Regions from separate parts of the Aeribacillus sp. FSL K6-1305 genome, predicted to be linked through region 3. Evidence: riboswitches for the same ligand, from Rfam matches in the RefSeq annotation. Region 3 holds a riboswitch; each other region holds the start of a gene.
What was found. A riboswitch is a leader RNA that binds a small molecule or an ion and turns the genes downstream of it on or off. The one in region 3 is predicted to bind S-adenosylmethionine.
Positions count from the first base shown of each region.

Region 1: it holds a riboswitch for S-adenosylmethionine, as region 3 does, so the genes downstream of both, NST97_RS18265 (bifunctional homocysteine S-methyltransferase/methylenetetrahydrofolate reductase) here and metK (methionine adenosyltransferase) in region 3, are expected to answer to the same signal.
Region 2: it holds a riboswitch for S-adenosylmethionine, as region 3 does, so the genes downstream of both, NST97_RS10075 (2,3-diketo-5-methylthiopentyl-1-phosphate enolase) here and metK (methionine adenosyltransferase) in region 3, are expected to answer to the same signal.

Region 1 covers NZ_JBBOQV010000002.1:1,731,875-1,738,046, reverse strand. Annotated here, with positions in the region: gene NST97_RS18285 (DegV family protein) at 1-139, shown strand, start outside; gene NST97_RS18280 (DUF3941 domain-containing protein) at 171-302, shown strand; gene NST97_RS18275 (HPr family phosphocarrier protein) at 645-923, shown strand; gene NST97_RS18270 (YajQ family cyclic di-GMP-binding protein) at 1,068-1,559, shown strand; SAM riboswitch class I at 1,661-1,782, shown strand; gene NST97_RS18265 (bifunctional homocysteine S-methyltransferase/methylenetetrahydrofolate reductase) at 1,894-3,753, shown strand; gene metH (methionine synthase) at 3,746-6,172, shown strand, end outside.
Region 2 covers NZ_JBBOQV010000002.1:37,070-43,241, forward strand. Annotated here, with positions in the region: gene NST97_RS10060 (1,2-dihydroxy-3-keto-5-methylthiopentene dioxygenase) at 1-98, opposite strand, end outside; gene NST97_RS10065 (methylthioribulose 1-phosphate dehydratase) at 121-768, opposite strand; gene NST97_RS10070 (2-hydroxy-3-keto-5-methylthiopentenyl-1-phosphate phosphatase) at 765-1,454, opposite strand; gene NST97_RS10075 (2,3-diketo-5-methylthiopentyl-1-phosphate enolase) at 1,451-2,674, opposite strand; SAM riboswitch class I at 2,753-2,858, opposite strand; gene NST97_RS10080 (hypothetical protein) at 3,223-3,807, shown strand; gene NST97_RS10085 (BREX system ATP-binding domain-containing protein) at 3,807-4,061, shown strand; partial or broken gene NST97_RS10090 (IS3 family transposase) at 4,310-5,452, opposite strand; gene NST97_RS10095 (S8 family serine peptidase) at 5,478-6,172, opposite strand, start outside.
Region 3 covers NZ_JBBOQV010000002.1:1,610,345-1,616,516, forward strand. Annotated here, with positions in the region: gene pckA (phosphoenolpyruvate carboxykinase (ATP)) at 1-1,437, opposite strand, end outside; SAM riboswitch class I at 1,706-1,897, shown strand; gene metK (methionine adenosyltransferase) at 2,103-3,308, shown strand; gene NST97_RS17715 (phosphatase PAP2 family protein) at 3,999-4,529, opposite strand; gene NST97_RS17720 (gamma carbonic anhydrase) at 4,702-5,229, opposite strand; gene NST97_RS17725 (alpha/beta hydrolase) at 5,298-6,077, shown strand; gene NST97_RS17730 (tetraprenyl-beta-curcumene synthase family protein) at 6,114-6,172, shown strand, end outside.

The DNA of each region.
Region 1 (6,172 bases), 120 kb from region 3:
ATTAATTGAAGAAACGTTTCATCCAAAAGAAATTATCATCCATACGATCGGTGCTGTCATTGGTGCACACTCTGGCCCCGGCACCCTTGCTGTATTTTTTCTAAATAAACATATTCAAGAAGCTTCATGGAAATCATAAGTATATAACAGTATTGAAAGGAGCTTCCTGAATGTCCAAAACAAGCGATAATGATAAAAAAGCTGTAGACAACAATGCAAAACGACACGAAAAAAATCTATTGAAGGAAAAAAATCGAGAGCTTGGAAAACGGCAATACTCAAAGAAAACGGATCATTTATAATGCCCGCCTGTCGGGCTTTTTCTTTTTTTGAAATATCTCTAAAGGCGAGTCTTCCACCTCTTCTATCCGGACGTTCTGAAAGAAAAAGACGCTTTCTTATCTTGCAGTATGCATCTTTTCTCTAGCTTTTGTTTTCATTTTTGTCTAATAAAACATGGGCGGGGCAATAACTTTCAATTTGATTAGGCCATTCATTTCATTAAAAAACAGAGAAATCCAAAACGTTTCCATATTCGAAAGCGGAGGTCATTTTTTTATATGTAAGAGGAAATGACAAACATGTGGGAATCTATCCTTTATTAATGTAAGATATTGTAAAATAAGTATACAAGAGGTGGCACAATGAAGAAACATGAAATTTCCGTGTATCTTACAAAAGAGATGGAGCCGGAATATGTCATTTCCCTTGTCCATGAAGCGATTAAATTTAACAGCTACATTTTATTCCAAACAAAAAAGCTCCAATTAAATGCGAAAAGCGTTTTAAGCATGCTCGGTTTTTCCGCCTTTTTAGAAGGTCATGTAGTCATCAGCGCTGAAGGAGAAGATTCGCTCGAAGCAGTAAAAAACTTACAAGACTTTCTTTCCCCTAAATGTTCTAAAGCGACATCTTTAGCTTAATTGCATTTAAGCAGATATTAATTTCCTTGCCGTTGCTTTAAGTAACGGTTTTTTCATTTAATTTGCGAGGAACCCCTAAAAGAGTTGTTCAACTGAACGACATTCACTATAATGAATGTAAATAACGTTATTGGAGGTAAAAAGTTGGCTAAGGAGAATTCATTTGACATCGTCTCAAAAGTGGATATTGCCGAAGTGAACAATTCCATTCAAATGGCGAAAAAAGAAATTGTAAACAGATATGATTTCAAAGGATCTAAAAGCGATATATCCCTAGAAAAAGATGAGCTTGTGCTAATCTCTGACGATGAATATAAGCTGAATCAACTAAAAGATGTATTAGTAAGCAAAATGATTAAACGCGGTGTCGCAACCAAGAATATTCAGTACGGGAAAATCGAAAAGGCTTCAGGAGGCACTGTCAGACAAAGAGCCAAACTTGTCAACGGAATTGACAAAGAAAACGGGAAAAAGATCAATGCGCTGATCAAAAATACCGGGCTAAAAGTAAAAAGCCAAATTCAAGACGACCAAGTCCGGGTAAGCGGCAAAAGCAAGGACGATTTGCAAAAAGTGATTGCAGCTGTGAAAAGCGCCGACTTGCCGATCGACGTACAATTTATTAATTTTCGCTAGCTTTGCCCTGTTCACAAAATTGAAATTTTATATTGATTATTTTGATAAAATTCGTTAAATTAGGATTAATCCGTTGTTTTAAAATTTCATACGGTAAAGCGTTCTTATCAAGAGAAGCGGAGGGACTGGCCCGATGAACCTTCAGCAACCGGATTACCCAAAAACTTTGGGTACCAAGGTGCTAAATCCAGCGATGCGTAAATTTGCGCTCGGAAGATAAGAAGAAGGGGAAAATGTTCAAGAAAAAGTCTTCTTCTTATTAGAAGGCTTTTCTTTTTTATATAGGTGTTCGCCTCCTTGCAGGCGCCTATTTCATTTGATTGGAGGACTTTTTATGGGGCTTTTACAAGATTTACAGAATCATATATTAATTGCCGACGGAGCAATGGGGACTCTACTATACTCATTCGGAATAGACAGATGCTTTGATGAGCTAAACGTTTCAAAACCGGAAGAAATAGAACGGATTCATTCAGCCTATTTAGACGCAGGCGCAACTGTTATTCAAACAAATACATACGGCGCCAATCGCATAAAGCTTGCCAGATATGGGCTGGAAGATGATATAAAGATCATCAACCAAAAAGGGGTTGAACTTGCAAAGAGGGCGTTACAAAAAGCGGAAAACAAAGGGTATGTCATCGGAACAATCGGCGGCATCCGTTCGTTTCAAAAAAGCGCCTTCACGCTATCTGACATTGCCGAAAATTTTCGCGAGCAGCTTCATGTCCTTTTATCCGAAAACGTAGATGGCATTATTTTAGAAACCTATTACGACTTGGAAGAACTGAAAACCGTTTTGCAAATAGCTAGAAAAGAAACGGATTTGCCCATTATCACAAATGTTTCTTTGCACGAACAAGGCGTCTTTCAAAATGGAACAAGATTGGCAGACGGTTTGAAAATGCTTGAAGAACTTGGTGCAGATATTGTCGGCCTCAATTGCCGTTTAGGCCCTTATCATATGCTGCAATCTCTGGAAGAAGTGCCGCTGTTTGAACATGCCTTTTTATCCGCTTTTCCAAACGGCAGCCTGCCAAGGTATGAAAACGGAAGATTAGTTTATGAATCAGATGAACACTATTTTTATGAAGCGGCTCTTCAATTCCGAAAACAAGGTGTCCGGCTTCTCGGCGGATGCTGCGGAACCGCGCCGAAACATATTCGGGCAATGGCTGAAGCTGTATCAAACCTCCCTCCTGTCACAGAGAAAGAAGTAAAAGAACGAAATGTTCCAATTCATGCTTTACCTATGAAAGAAAGTCAAGAAACTCCTCTCCCAGATATTGCAAAAAACAGACGCTCAGTGATTGTAGAATTGGACCCGCCGAAAACGCTCGGCTTGGAAAAATTTTTAACAGGAGCAAAAGCGTTGAAAAAAGCGGGGATTGATGCAATTACGCTTGCGGATAATTCCCTTGCTACACCAAGAATCAGCAATGTTGCTTGCGCAAATATTGTGAAAAGCCGTTTCCAGCTTCGCCCGCTCGTTCATTTAACATGTCGTGACAGAAATTTAATCGGCATTCAATCCCATTTAATGGGGCTGCATACGCTTGGCCTGCACGATATTTTAGCGGTCACCGGCGACCCGTCCAAAATCGGTGATTTTCCGGGTGCAACCTCTGTCTATGATTTATCATCGTTTGATTTAATCAGCTTAATTAAGCAATTTAATGAAGGTTTGTCATACTCCGGAAAATCACTTGGTCAAAAAACAAACTTTACTGTAGCCGCCGCCTTCAATCCGAACGTAAGACATCTTGATCGCGCAGTTCAGAGACTTGAGAAAAAAATCAGCTGCGGAGCCGATTATTTTATTACGCAGCCGCTCTACTCGGAGAAGCTGATCGAAGAAGTATATGAAGCAACAAAACATCTGAATGTTCCGATATATCTCGGGATTATGCCGTTAATAAGCAGCCGCAATGCTGAATTTATTCATAACGAAGTGCCAGGCATTAAATTGTCCGATTCGATTCGCGAACAGATGCAAAAAGCAGGCAATGATAAAGAAAAGGGAAAACGAGAAGGACTTGCCATTGCAAAATCGCTTATTGACGCAGCATTTGACCTGTTTAACGGCATTTACTTAATCACTCCGTTTTTGCATTATGAGATGACAGTCGAGCTGACGGAATACATTCATAAAAAAGAAAAGGCAAAACGAGAAAGGAAGATTTCCCATGTATAACATAAAGGAACAGCTGGAGAAAAAAATTTTAATACTAGACGGAGCCATGGGAACAATGATTCAAGCTGCAGAATTATCTGCGAAAGATTTTGGCGGTGAAGAATATGAAGGATGCAACGAATATTTAAACATCACTTCCCCTGAAACGATTGTCCGTATTCATGAAGCGTACCTTGAAGCAGGCGCTGATATTATCGAGACAAATACGTTTGGCGGTACAAGCATCGTCCTCGAGGAATATAACTTGGGGCACCTTGCTTTTGAAATAAATAAAAAAGCAGCTGAGATTGCAAAGCGCGCTGCAGAAAAATATTCAACACCGGATTGGCCTCGTTTTGTGGCAGGATCAATGGGGCCAACGACTAAAACGCTCTCCGTTACAGGCGGCGTCACATTCCAACAATTGGCAGAAGCTTATCAAGTTCAAGCGGAAGGACTGTTAGTGGGGGGCGTTGATGTACTTCTCCTTGAGACAAGCCAAGATATGCTCAATGTAAAAGCAGGTTACTTAGGAATTCAACGAGCTTTTCAAAAGCTCAAGAAAGAAGTGCCGATCATTCTGTCCGGAACGATAGAACCGATGGGAACAACTCTCGCCGGTCAAGATATTGAAGCGTTTTACATTTCAGCTGAACATATGAATCCAATTGCCGTCGGCTTAAACTGTGCGACAGGTCCTGAATTCATGACCGATCACATCCGCACATTGTCTGAAATCGCCAATACCGCTGTCAGCTGTTATCCGAATGCCGGACTGCCTGATGAAGAAGGTCGCTACCATGAATCACCGGAATCTTTAGCAAAAAAAATCAGAGGGTTTGCAGAAAGAGGCTGGCTTAATATGGTCGGCGGCTGCTGCGGAACAACTCCCGAACATATTCGCGCAATAAGGGAGGCAATGGAAGGCTTAAAACCGCGAAAAATCGTCAAAAAGCAAAATCAACATACGGTATCAGGCATCGAGCCCCTTCGCTATGATGAATCAATGCGCCCGCTGTTTGTCGGTGAACGCACAAACGTCATCGGTTCGCGTAAATTCAAGCGTCTCATTGCGGAAGGAAAATTTGAAGAAGCAGCGGAGATCGCCCGCGCTCAAGTGAAAAACGGCGCCCACGTCATCGATGTCTGTCTCGCAGATCCGGACCGAAACGAGCTTGAAGATATGGAAAACTTCATCCGCGAGGTTGTAAAAAAAGTAAAAGCGCCGCTTGTCATTGACTCAACCGACGCCAATGTCATCAGAAAAGCGCTCGAATACTCACAAGGGAAAGCGATCATCAACTCGATCAATTTAGAGGACGGCTTAGAACGGTTTGAAGAAGTTCTCCCGCTTGTGAAACAATTCGGTGCAGCTGTTGTCGTCGGAACAATCGATGAAGACGGAATGGCTCTGACTGCGGAGCGAAAGCTGGAGATTGCCAAGCGGTCTTATGACATTTTAGTCAATCAACACGGTATAAGTCCAAGCGACATTATTTTTGACCCGCTTGTCTTCCCTGTCGGCACAGGTGATGAGCAATATATCGGATCTGCCCAAGAAACGATCGAAGGGATCCGTTTAATTAAAGAACATCTTCCCGGCTGTTTAACTATTCTCGGGATCAGCAATGTTTCTTTCGGGCTTCCGCCGGTCGGCAGAGAAATATTAAACGCCGTTTTTTTATACCATTGCACACAGGCAGGGCTCGATTATGCGATCGTCAATACGGAAAAATTAGAGCGGTACGCTTCGATCCCTGAGGAAGAGCGGAAGTTGGCAGAAAACTTATTATTTGAAACAAATGATCAGACGCTCGCACAATTTACGAACTTTTACCGCGACAAAAAGAAAGAGGAAAAAAAGCCGAAAACGGAATTAACCTTGGAGGAACGGCTCGCACAATACGTTGTGGAAGGAACAAAGCAAGGATTAATCGAAGACTTGCAACTGGCACTAGAAAAATATGATGATCCTCTCGATATCATCAACGGGCCGTTAATGAAAGGAATGGAAATTGTCGGCGAACTGTTTAACGACAATCAGCTGATTGTTGCTGAAGTGCTTCAAAGTGCGGAAGTGATGAAAGCATCTGTCGCCTTTTTAGAACCGTATATGGAAAAAAAAGATGACAGCGGCAAAGGAAAAGTCATTTTAGCTACAGTCAAGGGCGACGTCCATGACATCGGCAAAAATTTAGTTGACATTATTCTTTCCAACAACGGCTACCGCGTCGTTGATTTAGGCATTAAAGTTGCGCCGCAGCAGCTGATTGAAGCGGTCAATAATGAAAAGCCTGATATTATCGGTCTTTCCGGACTGCTCGTCAAATCAGCCCAGCAAATGGTGTTAACAGCACAAGACTTAAAAACAGCCAACATTTCGATTCCGATTTTAGTCGGCGGTGCTGCATTATCACGCAAATTTACCGATCAAAAAATA
Region 2 (6,172 bases), 1.6 Mb from region 3:
CATTGCTCGTAAATAACACCTTGTTGATTTAAAAATGAAATCACTTCCTCTTGATTGCTGATAACTTCGTTTGTTCCTTGAATTTTAATCGTTGTCATGTAAAATACCTCCTTAAAATGTTTAATTATTTAAAGCTCCTGTACTCGCAAGGAGACCGGCTTTTGCTTGAATAAGAGCAAGCTGATACTGAAATAAAAATTCACAAGCTTCTAAAATTTTCTTTGCTTCAAAGCCATCTTTTCCCCATACAGTAATTCCGTGGTTGCGAATAAGAACTGCCCCTTTATCCTCCTTCACGAAATCGCCCAAAGTGCTTGCTAATGTAGGAATATGGGCATAATTATAAATAATCGGAATCTGTAATTCTGCATCTTCCTCCCAGCGGTCAAACGCTTTTATCAGTTCTTGTCCTTGAAATACAATTTTCCCAGCGTCACCATAAAGTTCAGAGATGACATTATTTGCAACCGTATGTACATGCAGGCTGCAGCCGGCTTTGCTTCTTTTATATATTTCGCAATGCAATAGCGTTTCTGCCGAAGGCTTCAGCTGTGTTGCGCCTACAGGATTTCCTTCTCCATCAACAAGCAAAAAATCTTCCTTCGTTTTTTTTCGTTTATCTTTGCCGCTTGCGGTCACAAGAAACTGAAGCGGGGAATCTTGAACTTTTATGGCTAAATTGCCGCTTGTCCCCATAAACCAATCCCTCGCAGCAAGCTCCTCTTTAATCTCCGCAAGCTCATGAACACGAGTTAAAACGACACTCATTTTGCGCCACCTTTTTCTTCTATGAAATTTGTTTTGTTTATTGTCTTCTCTAAAATGTCAATACAGTCGTAAAATGTTTCGAAAGATTGATAAGGAATAGAAAATTCTTGACATTTTTTTGATAAATAATCACGTGCAATAACTGTATCTGCAATCTTCGCGGCTTCTAAATCTGTGACGGAATCCCCGATGATGATGGAATGAGTGTCAGCATTTGCAATTTGCCGAATAATTGTCGGTTTGCAGCACCCACAATTTTGGTTGGGACATTTTTCATCACACGTATAAGGCCAATGAATGGTGATCGTTTCTCCGCTAAAATCCGCTTTATTGCAAAACAGTGCGGTAATAGAATCAAAAGGCTGCAACAGCGGTTTAATAAAAAAATCGATTCCGCCGCTGACAATGTATAAAGGAATGTTCATGTTTTTCGCATAATGAACAAAGTCGCGAAATCCTTCCCTTATTTCTGCAGTTTCTAAAATATAGTGAATGATGTCACCCTTTAAAGAAGATGGAAGAAGTGCAAACATCTTGCCGACTCCTTCCTGAATACTAATCGACTGGGAAAGGACGCCATCCTTCAATTGCTCCCACTCTTTTGGAGCGAAACGCTTCATGATGCTAACGATGTTATCTTTTTTTGTCACCGTTCCATCAAAATCACAAAATATTACTGGCTTCAATTGGACGGTGCCTCCTTCCATCCCCAGAGCCGAATTGCTTCTTGTAATTCTATGTCTTCAGCTGCTTCATTAAGGGGAACACCCCGGGAAACAGCGTCAACTGCCTGACGGAAAGCTTTTCCTCCACCCTGAGCACCTTGCGGGTGACCGTGAACACCGCCTCCTGCATTAATGACACAATCTTTTCCAAAATCATGAATTAAAATGGGAACAAGACCCGGGTGAATGCCAGCAGATGGAACAGGAAAAACTGGTTTTAAAACTGATTCCTTCACCAATTCTTCTTTCACTTTTAAAACTTTGTCACGCTCCAATGCAACGCTGCCATATGGTGAAGGGAACAACGAAAAATCTGCTCCAGCAATTCTTATCAATTTTCCAAGCAATAAGGAATGAGAGAGCCCATATTTTTCGGATGAAGTAAACGATCCGCTAAACGCCGGATGAGCCATAATTGGGAGGGCGATTTCATCATCTTCCCTTAATGCTTGCAGCACATCGAGTCCATATGTAAAAACATTAAATAGCAAAATATCGGCACCTAATTCTTTTGCTTTTCTTGCCTTATCTTTCAATTCAAATGTTTTTCCCGTCAAATTGACCGCATACAAAGTTCGGTGTCCCTTTTCTTGATACACGTTATCAAGAACTTTTTTGCCTTCCTTTATTCTTGTTTCAAATGATGTGAGCGAATTTTCAAAAAGTATTTCATCATCCTTTACTAAGTCGACGCCCCCGAGAGCCTGCTCCCGCAATTGGGCAAGAAGGTAATCCATATCACGTCCAATTACACCTTTAAAGATGCTCATCACTAACGGTCTGTCGTAAACGCCAAGTTTTTCTCGTAACCCCTGAATTCCAAATCGAGGACCTGGAAAATACCGAAAGATCTCATCGTCAAACTGCAAATCTAGTAATTTTATTTCTCCATCTAGTGATAATTTTCCAAAAGTTGTCGTTAAGATGGCAGGAATGTCTTTAGAAAAGTTTTCTCCCGGAAAGCGAATGTGAAGCTGTGCAATCGTTTTGCCGGAGGATGGATCCTCGCCTGTTTCTTTTATCTCAACCACTTGTCCTTTATGCTTTTTTAACTGCTCTTGCACTAAAAGAGGAAGGTCAGTCCACGAACCTACCGTTAATCCAAGAGCAATGTCTTCTGCTTTTTTTTCTAAATCTTCTCGTTTCGCAATGATTTGGTATACTGCTGTTACGTGACCCATTTTTTCAATCCTCTTCATTCAGATTTTTTTATATAAATAAAACCTCTTCAATAAGAAGAGGTTTTTTGTCAAAACAACTTCTTATCTTTCAACATCTCTGTTGGGAGAATTAGCACCGTGCTCATCATATGAGTCGGTTGCCGGGCTTCATTGGGCTCATCCCTCCACCTGCTCTTGATAAGAGTTTTATTATTAACTTTATAATTCTTATTCGTTTACTTGGATTATACCACTATCCTTCCCCTCTGTCAACACTTTTTTACATCATATTCGATTCAAATTCGCTTACATTTTTCTGATGGCATGCTACAATTATTTAATGGTGCAGTTTACAATTTGAGGTATTTACCGGAACTTGAGGTTGAGCCAAAACAGGAAAGCCTAAAAAAAGAGGACGAAAAAAGAAGGTACAACATCTTTTTAACGTCTTCCGATCGCATCATGCTAGATTACTAGACTTAGAAAAACTGGTTGAATTACGCAATTATAACGTTACTGGTTATCGTGAGACAATTTGTTTCTTGTACCGTTATTGGTTATGTTGCTTTTTGAATGATCCAGAAGAAGCCTTAAAACAAACGCTAACGTTTAATTTACAGTTTAATGAGCCTTTAAGAAGATCCACCAGAAGCGCTGAAAAGGCCTATTATGCACGGAATAACGAAGAAGCAAACCGAATAGCCAGAGAAAAAGGGTATCCTGGCGCTGGATATAATATCAGCAATAAAAAATTAATTGAATGGTTAGATATAACAGAGGACGAACAACGCCATTTAAGCACGATTATAGATGCGAATGAAAAGCGGAGAAGGAAACAAAAACGCCGGGAAATGGGCGTAAAAAGCCGTGAGGAGTATTTAAAAGAACAGCGCAATAAAACGGATAAGAACTTAGAAAAACTTAGACAAGCAATTGAGTTGAATCCTGATTTCTCGAATTACAAATTAGCTAAATTGCTAGGAATAAGTGAATCGTATGTAAGGAAAGGATGTTATATGTTATTTACTGGAACGGATGATTTAATTAAAAACGAGGATCGATCAATTAAAGAACATGATGTTTTATATTTTAGAATTAAACCTTTATCTTCACAAAAAATGGAAGGGTTAGTGGTGTACTTTCAACCCCATTGATGAAATTAAACCGTTTCTCAACTGAACAATTAATAGAAGTTTCATATAAAGTTAGGGAAATCCACGGTATGGTACACAAATGGATACCAGAGACAGTTATTGATGATACATTTATTAAGCAATATGTTGAATCATTTACTGTTGCCTTTGAACAGGAAATCACTGTACTTCCAAGGACATTTTTACGTGAATTTATATTCGTATTAGACGCTGCAAAAGAGGGGAACGATGTCCATTCTCTTTTAAATTATTAGTCCTAGTACTGTAGAAAGAATTAAACTGGATTTAAGTCAGTATTTTGGACACCAATAAGTGAAATTTAATTTTGATCTCATTGACATCGCTTGTCGCTTGACATGGAGCCTCTGCGGGCGTGGTGTTATGCGAAGGGTGAAAGGGGCAATGAATTCTTTCGCATGGCAAATAAGCCTACCACACCCCCACTCCATGTAAAGCGGATGCTTGTAAAATTGTGAAGAGCACTACGCTGCCCTTTGATACTGTCTACTGTTTCTTGTGGCGTCATATAGCCCAGGCAGCTATGAATCCGTTTCCGATTGTACCAGCCTTCTATAAATTCGAATAAGGCTCTTCTGGCAGCTTGAAAGTTCAAATAGTTGATTCTATAGATCTCTTCCTTTTTCAGAATTGCATGGAAAGACTCAATGCAGGCGTTATCGTATGGGCAACCTTTTTTTACTGAAGGAGTGTTTGAACTGCTTCTTTTCCATGTATTCTACAAATTTCTCGCTTGTATACTGGGATCCCAAATCAGAATGCAAGATCAATCCCGGACCTGGACGTTGTGCCTGATAAGCGTTTTCTACTGCCTTTAAAGCCAGTTCAGTCGTCATGTGACGGTCAAAAGCGTAACCAACAATCTTTCTGGAATGTAAATCCATTACGGAAGCCAAGTAGCACCAACCGTCTCTCAAAGTATGAATGTACGTAATATCCGTAACCCATTTCTCGTTGATGGTTGTCATTGAGAAGTCCTGGTTCAGCAGGTTATCGTGTTCTTCCATCTTGCCCTTATTGGAATGGGGGCGATACTTTTTTCTGATAATGGAATAAATGCCTGCAGCCTTCATCAAATGCTGAACCCGTTTCAGGCTGACTTTGAGCCATTCTTTTTCAAGCATATGGTGGATCTTCGGTTCTCCGTATCTCTGCTTGCTTTCCGTATGGATTTTTCGTATTCTGTCTGTCAGCTCCCGGTTTTCCGTTTTGTTTTTGATTCTGTTTTTTGTTTGGATTGATAGTAGGTACTTCTCGGCACGCCAAGGACCGTACACATGGTTTTAAGGTCATAATGGTGTCTGGCTCTTATCTCGTCAATCATGGATATAACAGTGGTTTGAATCTACTTCTTTGCGAATATGACCATAGCTTTTTTAAAGATTTCATTTTCCTCTTTCAGCCGATGCAATTCTTTTTGCAGGTTCAGAAATTCTTCCGGGGTAAAAGAGCCCCCGTCATCCACCTTAACCGGTTTTTGTTTTCTGATCCATTTGTAGAATGTCGTTTCAGACAGGCCATATTCGATCAAGATCTGTTTTACTAGTGTTCCAGTTTGATAAAGCTCAACCACCATTTCCTTAAATTCAGCATGATAACGTTTACGTTTTTCGCTTGTGTTACCCATATCAGGACACATCCCTTCGTTAATATTATATTTCACTAAAGGGTGTCCATGAAACTATACTAGCATCACTTACATTACACAAAATTCTTGACAGTACCCCTTCTCCAGAAAAGTAGGCTTTGGATAAATCTTTATTTACGGATCCAATTGAAAAAACATTTGAAAGTCCTGCGGGATATTCAACACCAAATCCATATGTATTACCTGCAGCAGATATAACTAGGATATTGTGCTTATTTGCTTTAGTTATAACTTCTTCTAATTCTGTATTTGAATTTTGAAAACCGGAACTTATATTTATTATGTCTACCTCTTCTCTAATAGCCCACTCAATCCCCTTTATCAAATGCTCTAACTGTCCATTTCCATCTTGCCCAAGAAATTGAACATCATATAACTGCACTTTAGGATTTACTCCTATCGTATTTCCAGCAACAATACCAGCAACTGGAGTCCCGTGATTATATTCATCAAAAGTTTTACTGGAATCATTAATTGCATTATAACTTTTAGCTACTTTATCATCTAATTCTTCGTTTCTATTTATACCACTATCGACAATAGCTATTTTTATAATCCGTTTTTTCTCAGTACTTTTATTTCCAATGATTTCTTCAACAGTATATACATAATTATTTTTTTCCACGAAGAATATTGATAAAAAAACAAGTGGCATTAAAAGTAGGAAAATGAATAAAATAACATAACTCTTTTTAAAAC
Region 3 (6,172 bases):
CACTCCTGGAACATGAGCAGGAATCGCCAGCCCGAAAATAGGGTCTTTTACAGTTTCCACCTCATCGAGTTCGCCTTCCAATGCTGCCTGAACCATGGCTCTTGTATAAGCAAGTTTAATTCGTTTTCCTACTCCGTATTCTCCGCCGGTCCACCCTGTATTGACTAAAAATACTTTCACATCGTGTTCTTCGATTTTTCTTCCGAGCATTTCAGAGTATCTTGTAGCTGGAAGCGGAAGAAATGGTGCGCCAAAGCATGTGGAGAACGTTGTTTTAGGGGAAGTAATACCCCTTTCCGTTCCAGCAAGCTTGCTCGTATAACCGCTTAAGAAATGATACATAGCCTGTTCTTTCGTTAATTTGCTTATTGGCGGCAGAACACCGAACGCATCAGCTGTTAAAAAAATAATAGTGTTAGGGTGACCCGCAATGCTCGGTTTAGCAATATTGTCAATCGCTTCAATTGGATAAGCCGCACGGGTGTTTTCTGTTAATAAGGAGTTGTCATAATCAGGAATTCGTGTCGATTCATCAACCACAACGTTTTCCAAAACGGAACCGAATCGAATAGCGTTATAAATTTGAGGTTCTTTTTCTTCAGACAAGCCGATGCATTTTGCATAACAGCCGCCTTCAATATTAAAAATACCAGATGAAGACCAGCCGTGTTCATCATCACCAATTAATCGGCGTTTTGGATCGGCGGAAAGTGTTGTTTTGCCTGTTCCCGATAAACCGAAAAAGAGCGCGACATCGCCTTCTTGACCGACATTGGCGGAGCAGTGCATTGAAAATATATCTCTTTCTGGAAGCAGGAAGTTCATGACGGAAAAGATAGACTTTTTCATCTCGCCTGCATATTCAGTTCCGCCGATCAGGATTATTCTCTTTTCAAAAGAAATAATGATAAATGCTTCTGAGTTCGTTCCATCCACAGCTGGATCTGCTTTAAAGGAAGGAGCGGAAACAATTGTAAACGGATTTTTATGCTCCTTTAAATCGTCTTGGCTTTTCGGACGGATAAACAGTTGGCGAGCAAATAAATTTTGCCACGCCAATTCATTGACCACTTGAATTGGAAGACGATATTTTTTGTCAGCTCCGGCAAATCCGTTAAAAACATAAATTTCATCTCTATTTTTTAAATATTGTATGACTTTTAAGTACAGTTTTTCAAAAACTTCTGATGAAATTGGCTTGTTGACGGGTCCCCAATCAATTAAATGCTTGACAGAATCTTCTTCAACGATGAATTTATCTTCTGGTGACCGGCCGGTATATTTGCCTGTTGTAACCGAAACTGCACCTGTATTTGTTAAAAAACCTTCTTTCCTAGCTAAAACTTTTTCTACAAGCCGTGCGACTGGTAAATTATGATATGCATTTGGTCCGCTGATCAACGAAGCTAATTCATTTGATACATCTACAATATTCATATACATACCATCCTTTTTTTGCATATTTGAAATGGTTTTATAGAAATAGTATAACACATTCGCAAAAATAATCCATCCTATTTATCGATTTCTGAAAATAATGTTTTTACTATATATTTTGCCTTCATTTTTGGGCATCATACGAATCATGATTGATCAGCTGATACTGAAATAATGGATATCAGATGATTTGGAAAATTACAGAGAAGCTTTATTTATTGTTGACAAGTACTTTTTTGCTCCTGTATGATATACATTTGAACGGATACTCTTATCCCGAGTTGGCGGAGGGACAGGCCCTATGAAGCCCAGCAACCGGCTCGTTGAAAGAAGACAGTAGAATATGGCTTTCAAAATCCCGGTATTCTATGGACATACAACATGATGCGAAAGAATTCCATATTCATAGACGAGCAATGGTGCTAACCTGATGCAAGGTTATATCCTTGAACGATAAGAGTGAAAGGCAATGATGTTTATAACAACCTTTCCTCTGGCAGGGAAGGTTTTTTCTATGTATAAGAGAAATCTCGTTTAGCCAAGTTTTTCTTATCGTACGCAATTTTGATATGTTTACAATAGTGGCGAGGGAATGAGTTCCGTGTCAATGTCAAGGAGTGTAGCACTCCATAAACATCATTTTAAGTTTGAGGAGGATGCAGTAAATGACAAAAAAGCGCCGTCTGTTTACATCTGAATCCGTAACGGAAGGGCATCCGGACAAAATTTGCGACCAAATTTCAGATGCGATTTTAGATGCCATTTTAGAAAAAGATCCGAACGCACGTGTAGCTTGCGAAACATCTGTCACAACCGGACTTGTATTAGTCAGTGGAGAAATTACGACAAGCACGTATGTGGATATACCAAAAATTGTGCGAGAAACGGTCAAAGAGATCGGCTATACGAGAGCTAAATACGGTTTTGATGCTGAAACTTGTGCTGTTTTAACATCAATTGATGAGCAATCACCCGATATTGCTGCAGGGGTGGATAAAGCTTTAGAAGCGCGAGAAGGACAAATGACTGATGAAGAAATTGAAGCGATTGGCGCTGGAGATCAAGGGTTAATGTTCGGTTTTGCATGCAATGAAACGAAGGAATTAATGCCTCTCCCGATTTCCATTGCCCATAAGCTTTCACGCCGGCTTACAGAAGTTAGAAAAAGCGAAGAAATTCCTTATTTGCGTCCGGACGGAAAGACGCAAGTTACGGTAGAATATGATGAAAATGAACAGCCGGTTAGAATTGACACAATTGTCATATCGACTCAACACCATCCGGAGGCAACTTTAGAACAAATTAAGCAGGATATTAAAGAAAAAGTAATTGATCCGGTTGTTCCAAAAGAACTGATCGATGAAGAAACAAAATATTTCATCAACCCTACCGGACGTTTCGTTATTGGCGGACCACAAGGAGATGCAGGATTAACGGGACGAAAAATCATTGTCGATACTTACGGAGGCTATGCGCGCCATGGCGGAGGAGCTTTCTCAGGAAAAGATCCGACGAAGGTAGACCGATCTGCAGCTTATGCGGCTCGTTATGTAGCGAAAAATATTGTCGCAGCCGGACTTGCAGACAAATGCGAGGTTCAGCTGGCCTATGCAATTGGTGTAGCGAAACCTGTCTCTATTTCTGTTGATACGTTCGGTACTGGCAAAGTAAGCGAAGATGTTTTAGTTGAATTAATTCGCAATAACTTTGATTTGCGCCCAGCTGGCATTATAAAAATGCTTGACTTGCGCCGCCCGATTTACAAACAGACAGCTGCTTACGGTCATTTCGGACGCAACGATCTAGATTTGCCATGGGAACGCACAGATAAAGCGGAAGCTTTGCGCGAACAGGCTCATCAATATTTGTAAAATAAAAAAGGTGTCCAATGCGATGCATGCATTAGACACCTTTTTGCTTGTGCGCCCGGCATGGGTGTAATCTATAGGGTGAAAGTCCCGAGCTGCGAAGGCAGAAGTAGCAGTTAGCTTAACGCAAGGGTGTCCGTGGTGACGCGGAATCTGAAGGAAGCGAGCGGCAAACTTTGGGTCTCTCGGAACACGAACTTCATATGAGGCTAGGTATCACTGGGTGAGTTTGCAAGACAAAACAAAGCCCTTTCTGCCGAAGGTGATACAGAGTAAATGAAGCAGATGGATGGAAGGAAAGATTACACTCTTACCCGGGGAGGTCTGGCTGGCACGCCAAGTAACCTTGGTAACCTATCTAGTGATAGATAGCTGAACAGTCAGAAGTCAGCAGAGGTCATAGTATTAGTTGGTCTAGAACAACTAAGAAGGACCGAACAATTAAGAGAGAATAGCCCTTGGCATTCAGTGAGTCATGATGAACACAGAAAACGTAGTACCTCACTTGAGGGAGGAAGCGGTGAATCCCGTGGGAGATCTCTTGGAGGGTGGAGTGACCACTGGCATAAAGAGAACAGCTATTCACGGAAGTTATAAAGACTTGCGTCAATTATCTTAATTGAACCGCCGTATACGGAACCGTACGTACGGTGGTGTGAGAGGACGGGAGTTAATCGCTCCCTCCTACTCGATTTATGGTCCGAATGCGACAAAACAGATGGTGCCTGCTGAAGCTCCTAGAACTATTCCCGCCAGCACATCTGAAGGGTAGTGTAGGCCAAGAAAAATTCTTGATAGTGCCACACTGAATGCGAGAGGAAGCAAAATCCATGTTAAGGCTGGAAAAAAGAGCAAAAATGGTGTTGCCACTGAAAATACAGCTGTCGTATGTCCAGAAGGAAATGAATGGTCAGTTAACGGATTTTCTAACACTTTTGTTTCAAATAATGTAAGATAAGGCCGTCTGCGTGGATAAATTCTTTTCACAATGAAAACCGGAATATGACTGAAAAAAAGAGCAGCTGAACTTGCCAAGGCAACAGTTTTTACAGGTTCATTAAAAAATAACATCAGCATTAAACATGTTGCAATTGAAAAAACAGCCCCTCCTAAATGAGTAATATACCGAAAATAAACATTCAGTCCTTTTCGTTCAAAATGCGAATTAATCAGTTTGAACAACTTGCACTCAAATTGGTAAAGCTGATTCAGCAGTCTGCCCATGTTAAAGTTCCTCTTTTCAAAAAGCAAAAATTCTTATAAAAAATTTTCTCTCATATTTATGTAAACTTCAACAAATCTAATAAAAATTTTACAAAATTTTAAAAATGCATGAAGCTGCCCGGTAAAGAATGACATTTGAAAGAGAAAGTTTTAAAATGTTTTTATAAGCAATTTATATGCTGTTCATACGAGCAATATTTTTATAATATTGAGCTTTTTCGATATACTCGCGACGGATGCGCTCCATATCTTGAAGATCTTCTTCTGTTAATTCTCTAATCACTTTGGCGGGTCTTCCGAATGCTAAAGTTTTCTCAGGTATCTTTTTGCCTGGCGGGACAAGACTGCCTGCACCGACAAAAGCGCCTTTTCCGATTTCTGCTCCATCCAGAATAATCGAACCCATTCCAATTAGAGCTCCTTTCCGCACAATCGCACTGTGGAGCAGAACTTGATGGCCGACGGTTACATCATCTTCAATAATTAACGGTTTATTTGGGCTCTGGTGCAGACAGCATTGGTCTTGAATATTGACCCGATTTCCAATAATAGTTGGGGCGACGTCACCGCGGATAACCGTCTGAAACCAAATGCTTGATTCATCTCCTATTTGAACATCGCCGGTGATTGTGACAAAATCAGCTATATAAGCCGAATCGCTAATTATAGGTTTTTTGTCTTTATATGGATAAATAACCATGGGAACCATCCTTTTCTTTTTTTCATATTATAACAAATTTTCCGTCATGTTCGGAAAGGAGTTAATTTATGTGGAAATGGGTAAGTTCTAGTCCTAAAGCTGCGATTGTCATCATTCATGGAGCTTTAGAACATCATGGACGTTACAAATGGCTGATAAAAAAGTGGCAAACAAACGGGTACCATGTTGTCATGGGGGATTTGCCAGGACAAGGAAATTCATCCTCCAGACGGGGACATGTCCAATCGTTTGATGAATATATTGATGAAGTTGACCGTTGGATCAGGGAGGCTCAATCTTTCCAATTGCCGCTTTTTTTGCTGGGGCATAGCATGGACGGTTTAATAGCCATACGTACGCTGCAGAGAAATAAAATTCCGTTAAACGGGGTCATTTTATCTTCGCCATGTTTAGGAATTTTGCAAAAACCGAGTAAAGCGCTCGATCTTTTGGCAAAAGGATTAAATATTTTCGCGCCTAGGGTACGCTTTGATTCCGGTTTGACAGTTGAGATGGCAACGAGAAATAAGGAAATTCAAGACATAAACAGAAACGACTCCCTTTACGTAAGAAAAGTTTCTGTGCGCTGGTACAGAGAGCTTCTTCATGCTATTGAACTAGCATTTCAGCAGCTTCCGCAGTTTCCAGATGTCCCTCTTTTCGTCATGCAGGGAGGAGAAGACAAAATTGTTGATAAATCAGCAGTTCAAAAATGGTATAGTCAGTTGAATCTCACGGAAAAGAGCTATAAAGAATGGGAAGGACTATATCACGAAATTTTTAATGAACCGGAAAGAGAACTTGTTTTTCAAGATGCGTTGAGATTTACAGAAAGCCATTTAACATAAACACTGGAATTTTACAATGAAGAGGTGAGTTGATCTTTGAGTATACCTGAACACCCTATCAGCCTTATGTCAAGAGTTTATAGGGAAATTCTTCC